3 linked regions of the Gimesia maris genome follow. The protein of the gene in region 2 interacts with the protein of the main gene of each other region in a pairwise test. Links are inferred from orthologs where the notes say so. Each region holds a gene or a part of one and is shown on either strand. Other genes may lie near its edges.

Evidence for each region.
Region 1: the proteins of rplL (region 2) and GmarT_RS00460 interact in binary tests that used the Escherichia coli proteins (3 or more experiments, as listed by UniProt). The link is inferred for Gimesia maris from one-to-one orthologs.
Region 3: the proteins of rplL (region 2) and dnaE interact in binary tests that used the Escherichia coli proteins (3 or more experiments, as listed by UniProt). The link is inferred for Gimesia maris from one-to-one orthologs.

What each region holds. Positions count from the first base shown.
Region 1 is NZ_CP042910.1:113,971-120,935, forward strand. The notes cover bases 1,944-4,997. They hold GmarT_RS00460 (DNA gyrase/topoisomerase IV subunit A), read right to left. Parts: upstream 4,648-4,997; coding sequence 2,239-4,647; downstream 1,944-2,238. Other genes in these bases: GmarT_RS00455 (DNA gyrase/topoisomerase IV subunit B), read right to left, coding at 1,944-2,145. In the rest of the region: GmarT_RS00450 (hypothetical protein), read left to right, coding at 1-124; more of GmarT_RS00455, read right to left, coding at 214-1,943; GmarT_RS00465 (hypothetical protein), read left to right, coding at 5,205-5,975; GmarT_RS00470 (hypothetical protein), read left to right, coding at 6,061-6,618; GmarT_RS00475 (hypothetical protein), read left to right, coding at 6,661-6,965. UniProt on the Escherichia coli protein: Topoisomerase IV is essential for chromosome segregation; it is the principal protein responsible for decatenating newly replicated chromosomes. It relaxes supercoiled DNA.
Region 2 is NZ_CP042910.1:7,254,618-7,261,399, forward strand. What follows is about bases 1-2,871. They hold rplL (50S ribosomal protein L7/L12), read right to left. Parts: upstream 1,705-2,871; coding sequence 1,297-1,704; downstream 1-1,296. Other genes in these bases: rpoB (DNA-directed RNA polymerase subunit beta), read right to left, coding at 1-771; rplJ (50S ribosomal protein L10), read right to left, coding at 1,840-2,358; rplA (50S ribosomal protein L1), read right to left, coding at 2,435-2,871. In the rest of the region: more of rplA, read right to left, coding at 2,872-3,139; rplK (50S ribosomal protein L11), read right to left, coding at 3,235-3,660; transcription termination/antitermination protein NusG, read right to left, coding at 3,730-4,314; preprotein translocase subunit SecE, read right to left, coding at 4,492-4,923; rpmG (50S ribosomal protein L33), read right to left, coding at 5,208-5,363; tuf (elongation factor Tu), read right to left, coding at 5,481-6,677. UniProt on the Escherichia coli protein: The binding site for several of the GTPase factors involved in protein synthesis (IF-2, EF-Tu, EF-G and RF3). Is thus essential for accurate translation.
Region 3 is NZ_CP042910.1:3,143,016-3,150,965, forward strand. What follows is about bases 1,866-5,904. They hold dnaE (DNA polymerase III subunit alpha), read right to left. Parts: upstream 5,582-5,904; coding sequence 2,066-5,581; downstream 1,866-2,065. Other genes in these bases: GmarT_RS11720 (hypothetical protein), read right to left, coding at 1,866-1,930. In the rest of the region: biotin synthase BioB, read right to left, coding at 19-1,080; more of GmarT_RS11720, read right to left, coding at 1,364-1,865; GmarT_RS11730 (NAD-dependent epimerase/dehydratase family protein), read right to left, coding at 6,277-7,281; tRNA (adenosine(37)-N6)-threonylcarbamoyltransferase complex ATPase subunit type 1 TsaE, read right to left, coding at 7,328-7,810. UniProt on the Escherichia coli protein: DNA polymerase III is a complex, multichain enzyme responsible for most of the replicative synthesis in bacteria. This DNA polymerase also exhibits 3' to 5' exonuclease activity. The alpha chain is the DNA polymerase catalytic subunit.

The sequences.
Region 1 (6,965 bases), 7.1 Mb from region 2 along the record:
CACTGGCATCAAAGCCAACGATGGCTGGTTGACGATCACCGTCGGAAACGACCTGACAGTCGAAAAGAATGAAAGCAAGCTGCCTCTGCCACCCGAACCGGCAGAAACTGCTTCCGTAAAATAGTCAGACTACTCAAGTCTGAGCTGAAAAATGAAAGAGGCGAATCGATTGATTCGCCTCTTTTTTATAGCGGCCGTTAAAAACAGTCGTGATCAATAATCGATGTCGTCTGCTTCAATCGCTTCCTGCATGATCAGGTCATAACGCAGGCTGGCATCTTTTCCGAACAGTTGTGCGAATGTGGCGTCCGCTTCCAGCTGGCTGTCGATATCTACTTTCAGTAATACGCGGTGTTTGGGGTCCAGCGTCGTCTCTTTAAGCTCGCTGGCGGTCATTTCCCCCAGACCTTTAAAGCGACCAATCTCGTACTTGCGGTTCGCTCCCAGTGATTCGACGATCTCTTCCTTCTGGGCATCATCCTGGGCATAGTGCTTCTCGTTACCCACCTTGATGCAATACAGTGGCGGCTGGGCCAGAAACAGCTTGCCCTGACGAATCAGTTCCCGCATATGCCGGAAGAAGAACGTCAGCAGCAGCGTACTGATATGATAACCATCGCTGTCGGCATCCATCAGCAGGATGATGCGGTTGTAACGCAGATTCATAATCTCAAAATTCGGGCCAATCCCGGTTCCCAGAGTTTCCACGAGGTCTTTGATTTCCTGGTTCCCCATGATTTTGGAAATGGCCAACGATTCGGTATTCAGAACTTTACCACGCAGAGGCAGTACCGCCTGAATGCGGCTGTCGCGTCCCATGGCCGCCGTACCACCCGCCGACAGACCTTCGACCAGAAACAGTTCTGATTCTTCCGGCTTATTCGAGCGGCAGTCGAGCAGTTTGCCCGGCAGCGTCGATTTGCGGTTCGTGACCGATTTTCGCCGTACTTCTTTCTGGGCATCGCGACTGGCCATTCGTGCCCGCGCCGCGAGGACGATCCGCCCTACGACTGCATCCGCGATACTCGGGTTCTGATTTAACCAGGTTTCCAGCAGCGGTCGGACGATCCCTTCAACAAAACCGCTGACTTCAGGGTTATTCAGCTTCTCTTTGGTCTGCCCCTGAAACATGGGGTCATTATGGAAGACGGAGATCAGGCAGAGTACGCCTTCACGGATGTCGTCCGTGGTAATCGCCAGCCCTTTGTGCTTGATGTTATGCACGTCCATATAATTTTTGACCGCTTTGGCGATCCCCGAGCGCAACCCGCTTTCGTGTGTTCCCCCGGCATGGGTGCGGATCCCGTTCACATAACTGCGAATCTGCTCATCAGTGGCGTCGGTCCATCTTAAAACCATTTCCACGCGAATGTTTTTATCTTCCTTTTCCGCGAAGAACAGCTGTTCGTGAACAGGTTTTTTCTGTTGCTCCTGGGTCAGTTTTTCCAGATAGCCACGAATCCCTTCCGGATGCGAGAGTTCATGTGTCTCTTTTTTAACTTCATCGCGGAACGTAATTTTCAAACCGCCATGAATAAAGGCGACATCTTCCAGGTGCTGACGAATCGTGTCGGCGTTGAAGTGCACGCGACGGAAAATATCATCATCCGGGCGGAAATAGATTTCGGTTCCATGCCCGCGGAATGGCTTTACCTTTTTAACGGGGGTCGTCGGTTTGCCTTTTTTATACCGCTGCACGTACTGATGGCCGTCGCGCACAACCGTCGCCACCATCTCGGTAGACAACGCATTCACCACGGAGGATCCAACACCATGCAGACCACCGCTGCGGGCATAGTTTTTGTCAGAGAACTTTCCGCCGGCATGCAGTGTCGTGAGAATCAGTTCCAGAGCCGACTTTTTGGTTTTGGAATGCTTATCGACGGGAATGCCACGGCCGTTGTCTTTCACGCTGCAGGAAGCGCCATCTTTATGCAGGGTGACGATGATGGTATCAGCTTCTTTGGCCAGATATTCGTCGACCGAGTTATCAACGATTTCCCAGAGCAGGTGATGCAGTCCGCGAATATCAACGCCACCGATATACATCGAAGGACGGCGACGGACCGCCTCCAGCCCTTCCAGGACTTCAATGTCGTCAGCCGAATATTTTTTTGCGCCGGTTGTTTTTGCTGCAGTTGCCATAATAGTTTTACTGATTTTTCTCTATTGTAAACGCGAACGAAAACGAGATTATAGGTGTTGATCCAGGGAATCGTAAGTCGAGATACGATCAGTTTATGCTTCGTCGTCTCCCAGTTCGTCCCAGTCGACCACTTCAATGGGCGGATAGAGGATCTCTGCAAACCCGCTTCGCTGACTGGTTTTCACACCTTTGCCACCGCGTGAAGTGACTCCATATTTCATTTGCCCGAAGGTCATTTTTTTGCCTGCGGTATTGATCACACGCAGGCAGTCGCTCGGACGGGTCAGCTGCAGAACACCGATCACCTGGTCTCCTTTTTCCAGCCTGATGCCCTTAACCCCTTTGCCCGCATTCGAGAGCAGGGCGGCTTCTTCGATCTCACAGTGCAGAACGCGGGCGTCCTGGGTGGCGATAAACATGGTCTCTGCCTCTTCGACCAGCCCCGCATACACCACACGGTCATCCTTACCCAGGCGGCAGTATTTGCGACCTGCTTTGGTCGACGCTGTCCGGAACAGGCTGAACGAGATTCGCATAAACTGCCCCTTTTCAGTCACGATCAAAACGTGAGGCGTGGGAAGGGGCTGCTTTTTTGTCGCTTTGTCCTCTGGGGTAAACCGACTGTCTGTCGTCACCGCTGCCACCAGAACGGCACCATCGCTCATCCTGGCATGCTTCGACAGCGGTTCACCATAGCCCGAAGAAACAGGGACCTGTTCAATCGGCAGCGTGTAAGCCACACCATCACTCGAGAAGAATACGACATGGTCCAGCGTGCTTCCCGGTGCGACTGCCAGCACACTGTCCCCTTCGCGGGTTCGGGTTTTGGCCAACTCCTGTGTGCCTTCTTTTGTCTTCAGGCGTCCCACGCGTTTAATCCAGCCTTCCCGCGAGACGACCACGTTCGTATTTTCGCGAACAATATAGGCCTGCGGATCGAATTCGGTAATCTCTTCCGAGGAACCCAGTTTGGTCTGGCGCTTTTCCGGAAATTCGTCGGCCAGTTCTTTCAGCTCATTTTCCACCACTTTCCAGAGTCGTTTGTCAGACGCCAGAATCTTTCGAATTTTTTCCGCTTCGGCTTCTTTCTCTGCCAGCTCTTCGCGAATCGTGTTGATTTCCAGCTTCGAAATCCGGTAGAGCTGCAATTCGAGGATGGCCATCGTCTGGATTTCATCCAAGGGAAAATTGGCCATCAGCTTTTTGGCGGCATCCTGTTTTCCACTGCTGGCGCGGATCAGTTTGAGGGCTTTATCCAGATCATTAAAAATGATCGCAAAACCTTTCAGAATATGAATCCGCCGTTCGAGCAGTTGCAGCTGGTATTCAAAACGTTTCCGAACCGAGATAAACCGGAAGTCCAGGAAATACTGCAGCATTTCTTTCAGATCACAACGCCGAGGCACGAGTACTTCCGATTCATCGGGTACCAGGCAGGTCATATTGACCGAGAAATTCTGCTCCAGATTCGTGTGTTTGTACAAAAAGGCCATCACGGTTTCCGGGTCCGCATCTGGTTTGATTTCCAGTACGATTTTCAGGCCATTCTTGTCATCCGTTTCATCAGCCACATCCACCAGTTGAGGCAGTTTCCTCGACTCAACTATCCCGCCGATCTCCGACAGCAGTGAACCGGTTTCCACACCATAGGGGACCGAATACACGACAAGTCGTTGTACACCTTTCGTGCGCGTGCCTGGTTCGGGCTTCCATTCGCCACGCACTTTCACGGGGCCACGCCCCTCTTTATAAACCGCGGTGAGAGACCGCTTGTCTGTCACAATTCGGCCGCCCATCGGAAAGTCAGGGCCTTTGATATGTTTCATCAACTGGGCCACGGTCGCATCGTCATGGTGGATCAGATGCACACAGGCTTTGATGACCTCACCCAGGTTGTGAGGCGGGATATTGGTCGCCATCCCTACTGCAATCCCGTGGACCCCATTGACCAGCAGGTTGGGGAAGCGGGCCGGCAGCACAACCGGTTCATCGCGTGTGCCATCATAGTTGGGACGCATTTCCACGGTCTGATAACGCAGTTCGTTCATCAGATGTTCCGCGATCCCCGTCAGACGTGCTTCGGTATAACGGGCGGCTGCTGCAGGCAGGCCCATGATGGAACCGAAATTTCCCTGACCATTGATCAACGGACTTCTCAGGTTGAAATCCTGAGCCAGTCGCACCAGCGCGTCATATACCGAAGCATCCCCGTGTGGATGATAGTTCCCTGTGGTGTCCCCGCAGATTTTCGCACACTTACGTGGCTTCGCATTGGCCATCAGTCGTAAGTCGTGATACATCACATACAAAATGCGACGTTGTACCGGTTTCAAGCCGTCCCGCACATCGGGCAGGGCACGTGATGTGATCACGGACATGGCATAGTTCAGATAGCGACGTCGCGTCACATCACTGATGGGGACATATTCGATGCGGTCTGATTCGGTGCCCGGGGTTCCGTTGCCTGCTGTGCCGTTATTGGCCGATTTTCGCTTAGCCAAGGGTCTCTCCAATTTATCTGATCAATGCCCCGAAAAAACAGTCGGCCTCTGACTGTTTTCTGCTTCTGAATGTGGGGGGCCTTATTCAGAATTCGGGTCAATTCGCCTGGTAGCTTAAGAAAAATATGTCAAATTTTCTGTTTGTGAAAACATTGAGGATTGTATCTGTTGAAGCGATTATTGAACAGATAAGGCCACTCGTAACCCGTTAAATAGACAATAATTCGGGAAAATAGGACGAATCGTCACTGTGGTTACAAAATGACTCATTCCGACGATTCCTGCCAGCCGAAATTTGGACTAGTGGCTTTCTTTTTGAGAGGGTCGCTGTCGGGCGATTGAAACATACAAAAAGTGCCGGAACTCTGAAAAGTGAAATTCCCAGAATTTCTAACTGAACTTCGGTCTTTGTGAAGTGGCATTGCCTGGTTTGTGAACCACGACTGGTTCTGAAAGAAGACAATTGATCATTATAATTGACTGACGGGGGTTGGACGAGCCTCTGACCTAGTCTCATTGGTGGAAACCCCACAATAAAAATCCAGGGAGGGATTGTTATGGCTCAGGCGAGTCTGAAGGTAACCCTGCTTACCGGACTGTTACCGGCATTTTTACTGATGGCGCCGGCATTACAGGCTGCTGAACCGGGTGCGGTCAATAATGCGGTTGTCCAGCAGGAATCTGTTTCGAAATCATCGAAGTATAATCCGATCAGCTGGTTCAAGCGTAAGTTTACCAGTTCTGCTGACAAACAGAATCACGTGAAACAAGTGGCTCACACCGAGGAAACGGCCCAGGTGAGAAGCAGCCAGACTCCTGTTTCCAGACGGCCGACACTGGGACGTCGCAGTGCATCTCCGTACTACATTCAGCAGGTCAGCAATCAGCCGAATATTATTACCTCGACGCCGGCTCCCTTTGAAAACGCGCAACAGGCACGCCCCATCAGCTATGGTCACGGGCATTTCAAAGATCACAAACAATATAAAGCCGCTCAGCCACTGCCTGTGATGGAAGGCATGAATGTACTGCCTGGATATCCACAACTGCAGGCACCCCTGTACCCCAGTCCTAAACCGGGTATCCCCGATTATGTCGGACGGACCATTATCACCAACCAGGCACTGGCTCCTCAGGAAATGTTGTATGCCCATGAATACAACGCCATGTATGGGCCTTACTACTACAACGTCAAAGGCGGCTGGATCTGGACTCCCTTCGGCATGCGGTCTCACGAACGCTGGAAGCTGGAAGGAACCCGGGTCAACGTAAAATATAAATCAGACTTCGGTTTCTTCCCACGATTCATTCCGCCGATGATCAGATAGCTGTCATCCAGGAACAAACAGTCTCAACCCGAAAACGTTTATCACACTGAGTCAGGTACTCAGAGAAACGATCAGGAATATTAAAATGCAGAACTTCACTTATAGATTAGCAGGGCTCGTTGTCGTTGCCGGGATCATGACAGTCCTGTCTGCTTCACACCTGCAGGCCGGCGAACCGGGCAGTCTGAAACTGAATCAGAAACAAGCCTCCCCGATTCAGCAGGCGGGTTACATCCACGATAAATGTAACTGTAAACAAAATCACGTTTACTCTTACTCCGATGGTGCTTCCTATCCCGGCGGTGATTGCCCTCATTGTCGGGCCGGTGGTGCTGGTAAAGGATACCGAACCTCAGCCGGAATCGGAAAACGAGGCTCGCTGCGGGAATTTTTCCGCTGCAAGTTTGGTTACTTCATTCCCACGGGATGTGGTGGAAAAGGTTGTGCTCCCATTGGACACTACAAAATGACTTACGCCGTCGATCCCTACTACTTTGATGGACGCGACGGTCGTCTGTATGGTGCTCAGGGTTATGGTGTTCCCATCGCGGTTCCCCTGGCTCCCAATGTGCATTCCACTTACAACTACGGTTGGGGCGTACCTTCAAGCCGTTTGACTCCGGTCACTCGCATCGTTCAATAATCTAAAACACTAAAATCCTCAATCGGGTCCAGGAAGATTGATATGAGAATCTTAAACGTGCATATGCTGGCCATTCTCGCAGTGACCGGCGTCATGGCTCACACTGCTCTGACCGCCAGCGCAGATGAGAATACGGCTGCCAGTAATGGTCAGATCCAGCAGGTTGGTCATCACGTGCGGGGCGGGGGCTACGAATACAACTGCCCTCCCGGTTATTCCAACCGCTTTGACGGCGATGGCGTCTACCGGAATTACACCTCGCGGGAAGGAAGAGCTTTCTTAAGAAAGTGTCACACTTCACCCGGTCATGGCTGGTGTCCTCCTTCCGCTCAGATGATTCAACGCAC
Region 2 (6,782 bases):
CTCACCACACCGATCATGGCCGGCCGGATAGATGACGTCTTCTGCGACAATTTTGCCAAGCAGTTTTTCCATGGCATTGCTGGACGAAATTTTTTCCGATTTCGTATCGTAGAACAGCTTCACCAGATCGGTGTCGGAAGAATAATCTTTGGACATGGCTCGCAGCAGAGTCATTGCCGAGAATTTACCACTCTGGTCAATCCGCACACCCAGCGTATCTTTTTTGCCGACAACCAGCTCGATCCAGCTGCCTCGTTCTGGAATCACGCGGCAGGAATATTCTTTCTTTTCACCTGGTTCAGAGCTCAGTACAAAGTCGACGCCTGGTGAACGGTGCAACTGGCTGACGATACAGCGCTCAGCCCCGTTGATGATGAACTCACCACCGCCGATCATCACGGGCAGATCGCCCAGGTAGACTTCCTCTTCAATCGGCTGTTCTTTCACCAGCCGCAGCCAGACACGGAAAGGACGACCATAGGTCATCCGCAACTGGCGACATTCTGTGGGCGTGTAACGGGGTTTGCCCAGTTCATACTTGACGTACTCCAACTGGTACTGCCCCTGATAGCTTTCAATCGGGAACACTTCGCGGAGAATTTCTTCCAGACCCTGATTTTTTCGCTCGCGAGGCGACTTGTCGGCTTGAAGAAAACTCGCATAGGACGAAGTCTGAATTTGTGTTAAATCAGACAACTCAAAACCATGTTCAATCTTACCAAAGTTTTTGACAGAATGAGTGGGAATAGTTCGCTGTGCTGGAATCGGCATTAAGATGTTCTTTTCTACTTACCTGGTGCCAGATGTGGAAATGCTCTGCGCAGTTGACGCGGGAGGACTGACAGAGCACAAACCAAGAATTGCGAGGAGCCGCGGCGCGCACCTCGAGAGAATACAGCCCCGAATGCTGCATTAAAAGCGAATCGCTTGATTAAGTTAAAGCCTGATAAATCGCTCAATACTACTTTGCTATTCAAAAGAGAGTGCAATGAGTCGATTGCTTAGACCAAATGGGACTGAAACGATGACTGATCGAAGCAGATAAACTTACGGAAACAAAAATAGGAAGCAGCATCAACACGTAACGAAATGAAGCTTCTGTAGTACAGTCACTCAACATTACTTTCGAACACAACCCGACAGAATCGCGCGCCCCTACTCGCCAGCATTGTAAACTGTGTAACAGAACACTTCAATCATACGCAGAAAAAAACCATATGTACACACACAGAAATCTAACCTGTGCCAAACTATTTCGGCACAGGTCAGATTCAGATGGCTTTTTTCAGTGATTGACTACTTAACTTCAGCAGTACCGCCGGCTTCTTTGACTTCCTTAACCAGAGCTTCGGCATCTTCTTTGGAAATGCCTTCCTTCAATGGTTTAGGAGCACCTTCAACCAGGTCTTTTGCTTCTTTCAGTCCCAGGCCTGTGGCCGCACGGACGATCTTAATCACCGGAATCTTGTTGTCACCAAATCCGGTCAGGATGACATCAAATTCTGTCTTTTCTTCAGCGGCAGGACCAGCTTCAGCGGCAGGACCAGCCATCATGACAGCGCCACCGGCGGCAGCTTTAATACCGTGAACTTCGTCGAGGTATTCAGCCAGATCTTTAGCCTGGAGCAATGTCAATCCAGCAATTTTGTCACCCAGTTCTTTGGTTTCTTCACCAAATTCAGTTGTTGCTTCGGCTGTCGCCATCTTCTCTTTCCTTTCGCACGAATGCGTAAAATAAAATCTCTCAACAATGTAAATGGAATCAACGCTGCTTTGCCTCAGCAGCCGTTGCTACAAATTTTTGACTAACGGTTCATGATCCCCGAACAAATCGGTGAACTATGCCGCCTCTCCTTCAGAGATCGTCTTAATTTGCCCTGCAAGGGTCCCACCAGGACCTTTGATCGCCCCTGCCAACTGTGCACCCGGTCCAAGGACCCGAGAGACAATTTCGCCGATCAATTCCATTCGACCAGGGCTCTTACTCAACTTTGTAACATCTTCCGATGAAAGCGGTGTTCCTTCCGTCACACCACCTTTAATCTCCAGCGTGCTGATATCGGAAGCCCACTTGGTCATCTCTTTGGACAGGGCGACAATGTCTTCTCCGCCCCAGACTAGAGTGGATGGTCCTTTCAGAACATCATCCAGGCCTTCAACGCCAATATTGGCCAGAGCCCGGCGTGCCAGAGAATTTTTCACCGTCAGGGATGCAATCCCTTTTTCCTGCAGCTTAAGACGGAAACCGTTATCGGTAATCGCATCCACTTTTGCAGAATCAACTACGACGAAGTCGCGGACTTCGCTGATCCGAGCTTCTATCTCGGAGATGATCATTTCTTTTACAATTTTACTCATGAGATCTCTTCCAGCTTATGAAACGCCGAAAACTGTTTCTTTGTTTTAAGTGATGATTTTCAGATGCCAGCTATGCTTACAGAGCAACTGAAATCCCAGGGCTCATTGTCGCTGAAATAGCAACATTTCGCACATAAGCCCCCTTCACAGATGAAGGTCGCAGTGAATCCAGAAACTTCAGCATTGCCTGAATATTCTCTACCAGCTGATTTTCATCAAACGAGAGTTTACCCACGCGGCAATGGACGTTTCCGCCGGCATCCACACGAAACTCAACCTTACCTGCTTTGTAATCCTGAACCGCGGTACCCACATCCTGGGTTACGGTACCGGCACGAGGAGATGGCATCAGACCCCGAGGCCCCAGCACACGTCCCAGTGGGCCAACCACACCCATCATGTCAGGAGTCGCGATGGCTACATCAAAATCGAGCCAGCCACCTTTAATTTTTTCTGCCAGATCCTTACCACCGACCGCATCAGCACCGGCAGCTTCAGCGGCATCTGCGTTGGCACCCTGGGCGAATACTACCACTCGCTGAGTCTTACCAATACCGTGAGGCAGATTGATCGAACCGCGTACCAGCTGATCAGCCTGACGAGGATCAACGCCCAGCCGCACAGCCAGTTCAACAGTCTGATCCATTTTTACAGGCTTGATTTTCGCGGGCAGATCGCCTTCGAGAGACTTCAGCACGCCGACCGCCTCTTCCAGACCGACCGTACCGACGCCAGCCAGCTTTTCGTTATAAAATTTAATTCGCTTGGATTGTTTTCCCATGACTCTCTATCCGACTAAACGTGAGATGGATTTATGAATTTTCGCCTGCATTAAATCATGAACACTTCTCGAAAGAAGGCATTCAGCAGACCAGCTTATTTTTCAACTTCAAGGCCCATGCTGCGAGCAGTACCAGCGATAACCTTGGCAGCCTGATCCAGGTCAGGGGCATTCAGATCCGCAAACTTGGTCTTGGCAATTTCCTTCAACTGGGCCATAGTCACTTTGCCAACTTTGTTCTTTTTGGGATTACCTGAACCTTTTGCAATCTGAGCAGCCTGCTTCAGCAGTACAGCAGCCGGCGGACTCTTCATGACAAAGTCAAACGAACGATCGTTGTACACGCTGATTACGACAGGAATTGTGGTTCCAGCCATATCTTTGGTACGTTCGTTGAACTGTTGAACAAACTGGCCAATATTGACACCGTGGGGACCCAATGCGGTACCAACAGGAGGAGCCGGGGTCGCGGCACCACCGGGAATCTGAACTTTCACTTCTGCAACAAGCTGCTTAGCCATTCGACCGACTTTCAAAACACTTTATAAATAGATGAATCTTTACCGTTTAGAACAGAGCCGGACGGCCCGCTAAACTTTTTCAATTTGCCAGTATTCCAACTCCGTCGGAGTAGGACGACTGAATATTTCAATCAGGACGGTTACTTTGCCACTGGCTTCATCAACCGCATCGATGGTTCCCTCGAACCCTTCGAAGGTGGCATCCTTCACCTTAACAACATCACCCACTTGAAAATCCAGTTTGATTTTAACCGGAGTTTCTTCTTTTGACTCTTCCCGGCCCAGCATACGGGCAATCTCATGCTCCTGCATGGGAATCGGCTTGCCTGCTGCTCCGGTAAAGTCCCCGACTCCATTTGTGGAACGCACCAGATACCAGCTGTCATCATTCAGCTCCACCTGGATCATCAGATAACCTGGATACAGCTTTCGCTCAAAGACCCGCTTTTTTCCGCCTTTTGTTTCAACTACTTTTTCTGTGGGGATAATAATTTCCCCGAAATACTCTTCCAGCCCATCCCGTTTGATACCACGTAAGAGTGCGTCTCGAATGGATTTCTCCCGGTTGCTCTGCACCTTCAACACGTACCAGAGGCGCTTTTCTGAGCCTTCCGGACTTTCAGAGGTCGGTTCAGAACCAGAATCATTACTCATGAGACACCTTCAATAAGGCTTTTGAAACTGACAAAAGCCCTGTTTGACTCTAATACTGCGATCCAGAAGACCGCAAAAAACAGGAATCGCCCATAATGAGCAGGAAGAACGATTTATTCAAGAAGCAGAGATCAAAAATCTCCGCAATTCACTGAAAGGCCGACTCGCCTGGTGATATCAGATCTGCAAAAAGCGAATCAATCTGAACAACCACTGCCAGAACACGTCAAAAGCCAACAGTAAAAACGCTAAAAAAAACATCAACACAATTACGACAGTGGTAGACCGCCATAACTGATCCCAGGTCGCCCAGGTCACTTTGCCGATTTCCGCTTCTACAGAGATCAGAAAGTCAGCAAAACGGGGAAAATTCACCACCCGATACGCCAGCCATGTAGAAACCACGACGATCGCCACAGCAATCCCCTTCTGCATTCCAGCAGACATCCCCAGCGGTAACACATTATAGAGTGAATAAGCGCCGAAAATGGAAATTGCCACCAGGCCAATCGCAGTCAACTGACGGACCAGTCGCCCTTGATTTCGTTTATACAAACCGCCACTTACCAGTGTGGCTGAAAATGCTTGTTCCGCTTTGGATTTAGCCATGAGACCAGTTTACTAAAATATTTAAGAACAGAGGCGAATCAAAAAAATCGCAAACCTGCTTTTTACAACGCCAGGGACACCAGACTCTCATGCCAGCCCCGACAGCAAATGCAACACTAAAAACACGGGCGGAGGGACTTGAACCCCCAACCGCTGGATTTGGAATCCAGTGCTCTGCCAATTGAGCTACACCCGTCTACCAGCCTGAACCAGCCAGACATTTTGACAACCGGAAGCAACTCTAGAAACTGACACCAGTCACAAAACCCCGACCAGCAAGACGTTTACTTCTTGCGAGACTCTTTGTGCAGAGTGTGACGCCGCAACTTAGGGCAGTACTTCATCAGTGAAAGCCGCTCAGAGCCACGAGTTTCCTTACTGACCCGATAATTTCGCATTCCGGTCTCAGTACATTCTAACCATACATATTCACGTGCCATAACAGCCCTCAGCCCTCACGGACATCAATTTCACAAATCAAATATAACCTGAAGGTGTCCACCCCATGAAAAACAGGGTGGACACCATTGATTTAACAGAGAAAGCAACGCTTTCGATTACTCAACGATTTTGGTAACCACACCAGAACCAACGGTACGACCACCTTCGCGAATCGCGAAACGGCTACCTTCAGACATGGCGATTGGCTTACCGAGTTCAACCTGAACTTCTACGTTATCACCAGGCATACACATTTCTGCGCCACCCATCAATGTCGTAGAACCAGTCACGTCCGTAGTACGGAAGTAGAACTGAGGACGGTATCCATTGAAGAACGGAGTATGACGACCACCTTCGTCCTTGCTCAGCACGTATACCTGACCTTCGAACTTGGTGTGCGGAGGAATGGAGCCCTTGGCAGCCAGAACCTGACCACGTTCGACATCTTCCTTCTTGGTACCACGCAACAAAATACCCACGTTGTCACCAGCCATACCCTCGTTCAGAGTCTTCTGGAACATTTCCACGCCGGTACAGGTTGTTTCCTGTGTGTCACGCAGACCAACGATTTCTACTTTGTCGCCAACAGTGATTTTACCCTGCTCAATACGACCGGTTACCACAGTACCACGACCAGCGATCGAGAACACGTCTTCAATCGCCATCAGGAATGGCTTGTCGGCTTCACGTTCAGGAGCTTCGATATCGCTATCCAGAGCATCCATCAACTCACCGATACAGGCATTGAACTTCTCGTCCCCAGGATGATCGAGAGCACCCTTGGCGTTACCACGGACGATTGTAATGGAATCACCATCAAAACCGTACTTGGTCAGCAGTTCGCGCACTTCCATTTCAACCAGCTCGAGCAACTCTTCGTCGTCGACCAGGTCACACTTATTCAGAAAGACAACCAGCGAAGGCACATCCACCTGACGAGCGAGCAGAATGTGCTCACGCGTCTGAGGCATCGGGCCGTCAGCAGCGGAGACCACCAGAATGGCACCATCCATCTGGGCAGCACCGGTGATCATATTTTTGATATAGTCGGCGTGACCGGGACAGTCGATATGAGCGTAGTGACGAGTTTCGCTTTCGTACTCCACGTGACTCACAGCAATTGTCACAGTCTTGGTATCGTCGCGAACGGTTCCGCCCTTCGCAACATCAGCATAACTCTTCATCTGGGCAAGACCCTTTTCGCTCTGTACCGCCAGCAAAGCTGTTGTCAGAGTTGTCTTACCATGGTCGATGTGTCCAATCGTACCTACGTTTACGTGCGGCTTTGTTCGCTCAAAGACTTCCTTAGCCATCTCTCTTTAAAACCCCTTTTTTAAACCTGACACAACGCCAGACTTAAACAATAAAACCAACAAAACAAATAGCGAGGTAAAAACAGGAGTCACCCCTCGCACGCA
Region 3 (7,950 bases), 4.1 Mb from region 2 along the record:
TCGAGAGGTCTGACTGTTTCAGCAGGATTCCGCCTGGGCAGCCAGTTCTGAGGGCTCATCTTTAGTCGCATCCATTTCGTGCCCTGAAATGATCACCTCAAATCCCAGATCGGCGATCATTTCATAGTCTGCTTCAGCTGCCTGTCCTTTGGTTGTCAGGTAATCACTGACAAACATGGAGTTGGCTGCATAGAGCCCCATGGCCTGCATCGAACGCAGATTGACTTCGCGGCCTCCGGCAATACGAATTTCTGTGGCAGGATGCGCCATCCGGAACAGACAGAGTGCTTTCAGACAATACCGGGGGTCGAGTTCATCGACGGCTTCGAGTGAGGTACCATCAATGGAATTCAGGAAGTTGACCGGGATAGAGCGGGTTTCCAGTTCGCGGAGTTCGAAAGTGGCGTCGACAATGTCTTCCGGGACTTCGCCCATACCCACAATCAGGCCACTGCAGAGTTCCATGCCGGCTTCCCGGGCTACTTTCAATGTCTGCAGGCGATCTTCATAGGTGTGCGTGGTACAGATTTTTTCGTAATATTCGCGGCTGGTATTCAAATTATGATTGATGCGATTCACACCGGCCTGCTGCAGACGTTTCGCCTGATCTTCATTCAAAAGACCCAGGCAGCAGCAGATTCGCAAATCAAACGAGGATTTGATTTTTTCCACGACAGAAGCGACATGCTCCACTTCTTTATCTGTCGGTCCACGTCCACTGGCGACGATACAGTAGGTTCCCGCTTTCGCTTCATCAGCGGCTTTCGCACCTTCGAGCAGTTTTTCTTCATTGAGCATGCGGTATTTAGGAATATCAGCCTTGGAACCACGAGCCTGTGAACAGTAGCCACAATCTTCCGGGCAGAGACCACTTTTAGCGTTTTTCAGGTAGTAAAGTTGTACCTGTTTTCCAAAATGTTTCTGTCGGATGCGATAGGTGGCAGACAGCAGGTCCAGCAATTCATCATCACTTGAGTTTAGGATTTCCAAGCCTTCTTCACGGGTGATCTGGTAACCGGTTAAAACCTGATCTGCGAGTATTTGCCAGCGTGAAGGAGATGAAGTGACCTGATTGTTCATCAAAGATATCTTTCAGTGCAGAAGGAGCGAGTTTTGCGAAGTAGGCCGGGCGTTCCGGCGAAAATTATGGAATTCGGAGCCTGTATCAGTCAGCACATCATGGACCCTGAATGTCTTCTGAATCCACCGACGCATTGTTGTGGCAGGACAGGATTTCGGGCTGTGTAAGAGTGTGCAGTTGATGTCAGGGTCTTGTAGTGCTCTATGATAGGCGAAATCAGGGAGAGTACAAGTAAGCTGGCTGTCATGGGGAGGGGCTGTTTTGAGGATTTTCTGAATCAGTTTAATAGGATGTTCGAATCCACTTCTGACTGACATCTCCCTGGTCATCCCTCAATGTGAACATTTTTTCTTCGATCGAGTGAATCTCACGTACAAACTCACTTCCCCAGAGTTGTTTGATGTAATCCAGCTTGTTTTCTGGACTCCCGCCGACAGCCCGTAATGTCAAAGTGGCGGCGTTTAATCGCCATTCGATATCGATTGTGACTTTTTTGCCCAGAACCGAACGCCAGATCCCCTGTGGTTCAATTACCATTGTGGCTGTACCGTTTTCATTAATGGTCAGGATCTGCCTGCTGGTACTTTTGGTCTGTTCCCATTTTCCAACGAGACGTGCCAGGAGTTCTTCAGGGGTAAGTTCTGCGGATTTCTGATTGGATTCAGGCTGATGTTGGGTTTCAGCAGGTTTGATTTTGGAAGTCACACGAGCTGGAATCTGATGCAGAACCCGTTTCTGATTGTGAGTCTGAGCTCTGCCTGACTGTCTACGATTTGAATTCGCGGAAGGATACAGGAAGGCAGCTGCAAGTCCAACCAGCGCCAATATCACGATTCCCGTTTTTTTCATCAATTAAGTCCCTGGAACAACAAAACGACCCGATTGCAGCGTAACTATATCTTATTTTCGGCAGCAGGGAACACCAAGATTTCTTTAAAAATGGCAGAACAGGTACTTTAAATACAGTCTGTAGATGCAAAAGGGTTACCGGCCCAGACTTCCATTGGTATTTTTTTTCTTGACCGGTGTATGGAAATGTATATGGCTTTGTCCGATGACGGCAGTTAACTGTGTTTCAAATTCATTACTGCAGGAAACGCGCAGACTACCGGGAGGGTTGAGTACATACCGCAGCTGTGTGCCCGGCTTCTCCTGGTCTACCGAATCGACGACCAGAATGACTTCTGTCTGGCCGGGAAACTGCGTCAATACATCGTGAACATTGACCATATCCTGCCTGGTGTGTACTCCGCGCTTAAAATTGATAGCCAGACGATCGGTAAACTGCTTCCGGGCATCATTCAAGGTGAGCAGCTGATCGACAATAACATTGGGTTCCCTGCCCCGTTTGTCGATTTTCCCTTTGATAATGACCATTGCTTCCATCTTGACCTTCTCGCCCATTGATGCGAACTGTTCGGGCCACATGATACAGCGAACCAGTCCGTGCGGATCTTCGAGGTCAAAGTTCACATAGCGGGTGTTCCCGTTCTTGCTTGGTTTTTTCGTGGCTGCCATTTTGATCGAAGAAACCATGCCTGCCAGAATGACTTCGACCCGGTCATCCATTTCTGCCAGTTCATTGGTCTGATTTTGAGCATATTTGGTAAGCGAGGTTCCCATCTCAGCCAGTGGGTGTGAAGTGAGATAAAAGCCGAAGACTTCTTTTTCGGCGCCCAGTTTTTGTGCGCGCGGCCAGTCTTCTGCTTCCGGCAATGATGCTTCTTCTTCTGCACCGGTTTCTTCGTCAACCGTTTCGTCGCCAAACAGACTCTTCTGACCGCGTGCCCGGTCGCGATGAATATTCAAGGCGGATTGCACTGCACGCTCAACTGTGAGCATTAACTGCGCCTGGTTCCCGCCGAGGCTGTTGAGGGCCCCTGCCTTGATCAGGGTTTCAAGCGTGCTCTTGTTGAGGGTTTTAGGATCGACGCGTTCACACAGGTTGTACAGGCTGGTAAAAGGGCCATTCTCTTCACGCTCTTTAACGACAGCTTCAAGTACCTGTTCGCCAACCCCTTTAATCGCCCCCATGCCAAAGCGGATCTTTTCACCATCTACGCTGAATTCTACTTCGGAGCGATTGATGTCTGGCGGGAGTACTTCGATTTTCATACGGCGACAGTCATCAACGTGTTCGGTGATTCGCTCATGACTTTCCATGCCGCAGGAGAGTAAAGCCGCCATGAATTCTTTGGGGTAATGCGCTTTCAGATATGCGGTCGCGTAGGCGACTCCACCGTAGGCGGTCGAGTGTGATTTATTGAACCCGTAACCAGCGAACTTTTCGATCATTTCGAACAGGTCCGTTGCCAGTTTGACATCCACGCCACTTTTTTTGGCGCCTTCGAGATATTGATCCCTGAAGTCGGCAATGATTTTCAGCTTTTTCTTACTGATCGCTTTAATACAGCGGTACGCTGCAGAAAGTTCGATGCCTCCGACGCGGTTCAGAATCCGCATGACCTGTTCCTGGTAGACCATCACGCCGTAGGTCTCATCCAGAATTTCATCGACAATGGGATGAACTTTGGGAATCGGGATCCGGTTGTTTTTTACATCCACGTACTGCATCACCATCCCCCCTTCCAGAGGGCCCGGTCGGTACAGAGCGGAAGTTGCGATAATATCTTCGAACTTGTCCGGCTTCATTTTGGTCAGCAGATCACGCATCCCGCCACTTTCCAGCTGAAAGATCCCTTTGGTTTCTCCTCGCTGGAGCAGTTCAAAGGTTTCCTGATCATCCAGGGGGAGCTTATGCGGATTGATATCGATGCCCCGATGTTTTTTGACGTTTTGAACGGCTTTGTCCAGAATTGTCAGATTGCGCAGTCCCAGGAAGTCCATCTTGAGCAGTCCCACCGATTCGACGGTGGGACCATCCCATTGTGTAATGATGTCGGTCTTACCGGTAATGGACTGCAGCGGAACAACTTCAGAGAGCGGCAGGTCAGCCACCACGACGCCTGCCGCGTGTGTGCCTGCACTGCGGCATAGTCCTTCCAGCTGCATGGCCAGATCGAGCAGTCGTTTGATCTCCGAATCCTGATCGTAGGCAGATTGCAGATCGGGGCTTTCTTTTAACGCGTCTTTCAGTTTGATCCCCAATGATTCCGGGATCATCTTGGCAATTTCATTGACTCGCGCCAGGGGAACGCCGAGCGCACGTCCTACGTCACGAATCGCCGCTTTGGCTTTCAATGTTCCAAAGGTGCCGATCTGTGCCACGCTTTTTTCACCATACTTCTGCTTGGTGTAATCGATCACCAGCTGGCGTCGATCACGACAGAAGTCGATATCGATATCGGGCGGTTCGGTACGGCTGGGATCCAGAAATCGCTCAAACAGCAGGTCATACTTGAGCGGGCAGACCTGGGACATTCCGAGCAGAAATGCGACGATGGCACCACACGCTGATCCACGAGCCGTACAGGGGATCCCTTCGTTTTCGGCAAACTGCACGAAATCCCAGACGATCAGGAAGTAACTGGAATAACCCATTTGTTCAATCACGCCGAGCTCCAGATCGAGTCGATCCCAGTGCGCCTGCGTCAATTCGTCGCCGTATTTTATGGGCAGACGTTCTTCGCAAAGTTTTCGCAGGTATTGCGTGTCGGTCAAATTATCTGGTGGCTGGAATACCGGGTAGAACTTTTTATCCGACATCTGGATGTCGACGCGTTCTGCAAGTTCCTGGGTTCTGGCGACCGCATCTTCAAGTCCGGGGAATGCATTATACATCTCATCCTGGGTACGTACAAAGAACTGGTCACCGGTCATTTTCATGCGTTTTTCATCGCTGACGACGGCGCGTGTACTCACGCAGAGCAAGACATCCTGCGCTTCGGCATCTTTTTGATCGACATAGTGTGCATCATTGGTCGCGACGAGAGGCAATCCCATGCGGTTGGCCAGATCCACGGTTCCTTCCAGGCACTGCCGCTGTATTTCCAGACCTGCATTCTGGATTTCCATATAGACTCGGTCGCCAAACACTTTTTCATACCAGGCGCATAATTTTTCTGCTTCTTCCCAGTCTTCACCCAGAATGTGGTGTGACAGTTCACCGGCGGCGCAGCCTGTCAGCAGAATCAGGCCTTCACTGTGTGCCTCCAGGATTTCCTTGTCGATACGGGGTTTGTAATAGAAACCTTCCAGGTAGGATGCCGAAGAGAGCTTGATCAGGTTTTCGAACCCCTGCCGGTTCTGTGCCAGCAGTGTCAGGTGAAAACTGGCTTCTTTCATTCGCGAAGCCCCTTTTTCAAAACGGCTCCGGGGGGCGATATAGGCTTCCAGCCCCAGGATGGGATTCACGTCCTGACTGCGGCAATGCTGATAGAAGTCCATCGCACCGTACAGGTTGCCGTGGTCAGTAATCGCGAGCGAATTCATGCCCGCTTCTTTGACTTTACTTACCATTTCGGGGATGCGACTGGCACCATCCAGCATACTGAAGTGAGTGTGACAATGCAGGTGAGCAAAAGGTCTGGGGTCGCTCATATTATTCCGTGCTCCCGTCTTTTATAAATGCCATCCAGGCAAAATACAGCTCTGGCTGTGAGAGATTTGTGATTTCCGGAAGCTGGAGAGGACTCTGCTACAGCATTCCATTCCCTGAGTGTATGGGGATTATCTGGTTTGTCAATCTACCAAAAGATACTTCACTTCTGGTTTTTGATATGTACTTTGATTGATGAAAGTACGCTTGAATTTCACACTGTCGCTGCAAAGTATTACAGAAGAAAGAGGTGAGTTACTACATCGTTCTTTTAAAGCCCGAAGCAGCTTTACTTAGATTTTTTCAACCGATCCAGAGGTTGATATACCAGTTCACTCCATCAGACAGGGGAGGAATCAGGTCACACGCCAACAGGAGCGGCGTGTAGAACGCAGCGAAGAATGGCGAACTCATTGAGTTAAATGAAGCGTACCACTGCCAGAATAAAGGGCCGATGGATAACACATACAAAAGGAGAAAGACAGTGACTTGGATCGTGGAAGTGATAATGTATCGCCGCCATGACCACGGTTTCTGAACAGATTGCCGTTGATGGTCTGATTGATCAGGTGACTGCGTTGGTGAACTTTCCATGGATACTATTCTAACTTTCAGCTATGGGGCAGGTCAATTGCCAGATTCCAGCACTCAGCTGCATTCTCATGGATTTTACGCAGAATTCATAAGCGGAATTGAATTATGGTAATTTATGATGAGTGCGAAACCATTCGATGGTAGCACTCATGGACTGCTGAAAAGTTTTTTGTGGCTGATAATTCAGTTCCTGTTGCGCTTTTTGCGAACTGAAATCCAGGTTCAGTCCCAGAAACTTGATGCGTGCCTGCGACAGGATCGGGGCCTGTTTTTTGCCCAGAAATCTCCAGAGACCTTCCATTACGCGGGCCAGATTTCTGGCGACTGGCAGAGGGACTACTTTCTTAGGTGGAGGATATTCAGCCAGTTCCGCGATGGTGGAAATAAATTCGCGCTTACTGACCAGTGAGACATCTGTGATATTGTATGTCTGGCTCAATGCGTCTTCGTTGAACAGAGCCAGGAATATGGCATCGACCAGATGTTCGACATAGGTATTATTCATCAGCTTTTCGGGGCTGCCCAGGTACGCGAATCGACCGGATTTTAATCTCTCCAGGATACGGGGCAGAACCGTCCGGTCACGGGGACCATAAATGAATCCCGGACGCAGAACGGTATAAGGGATGGAATGCTTCCGGAGCAGTTGTTCGGATTCAATTTTGCTCAGTGTATATCCATCGATGCCGGCAGCGTGGGGCGGCTCTGTTTCGTCAGTGCCATAATGATCGCGGGCTTCGTAGACTCCCAGCGAACTGATGTGAATCAAATGTCTGATCAGGCATTGTTCTTCGAGTGCGGTCAGCAGATTTTCTAAACCTCTGACGTTGGTATTTCGATATTCGTCGACACTTCCCCAGTCACCTACTTTGGCTGCCGTGTGGACGACGATCGTGACACCTGTCAGGGCATCACGCAGTGAGTTTTTATCGGTTAAATCACCCTCAATCAGCTCGGCGTCGAATTCTTTCAGGTACTCTGCCTGATCGAGAGAGCGAACCAGTGCGACTGTTGGTATCCCCGCCTGTCGTGCGCGTTGAATGACATGGCTGCCAACCAGACCTGTTCCCCCTGTCACAAGCAGTTTTTGTTCCGATTGAACGGTCATGTTTTTTTTCCTGATTCAGATTGGGTGTCGTCGCGAATTGAACAATTCAGAATGATTCCGTTTGCAGCCGGGCGATGATCTGTCTGGAACGTGGCCCCTGCCCCTGGAACCGAAATGTGCGAGCCGTTTGCGAGGAGTGCTCGATATTGATTTGCAGGAGATCGCCTGGAAGGACGTCTCTGACTTTGTCGGCCCATTCGATCAGACAGACACCGTTAGAGTACAGCAGGTCATCGGCTCCCAGTTCAAGAAACTCATCGGTATCCCGCAGGCGATAGGTGTCGAAGTGATACAGGGGAAGCCGTCCCTGGTATTCCTGGATCAGGACAAAGGTCGGGCTGGTTACTTCAGCCGGATCGACGTCGAGTGCTGTGGCAATCGCCTGAACCAGGCGGGTTTTGCCTGCTCCCAGGTTACCATTTAACGCGATGACCGTTCCCGGGGTCAGATATTCGGCCAGCTTTTTCCCCAGGCGCTGTGTATCGAGTTCACTGGTTGACTCAAAGGTCCATTCAATTTCAGATTGCAACGAAAATTCTCTCGATAAAGTTTGATTTTGAATACTCAATGATTCTGATGGTATAGCTGGTTTTCGTAAATATCACAATACAAACTGTTTAATGCGGAATCAGGAAATAAGAATACAGCGGACTGTCCGGCTCGGGCGAT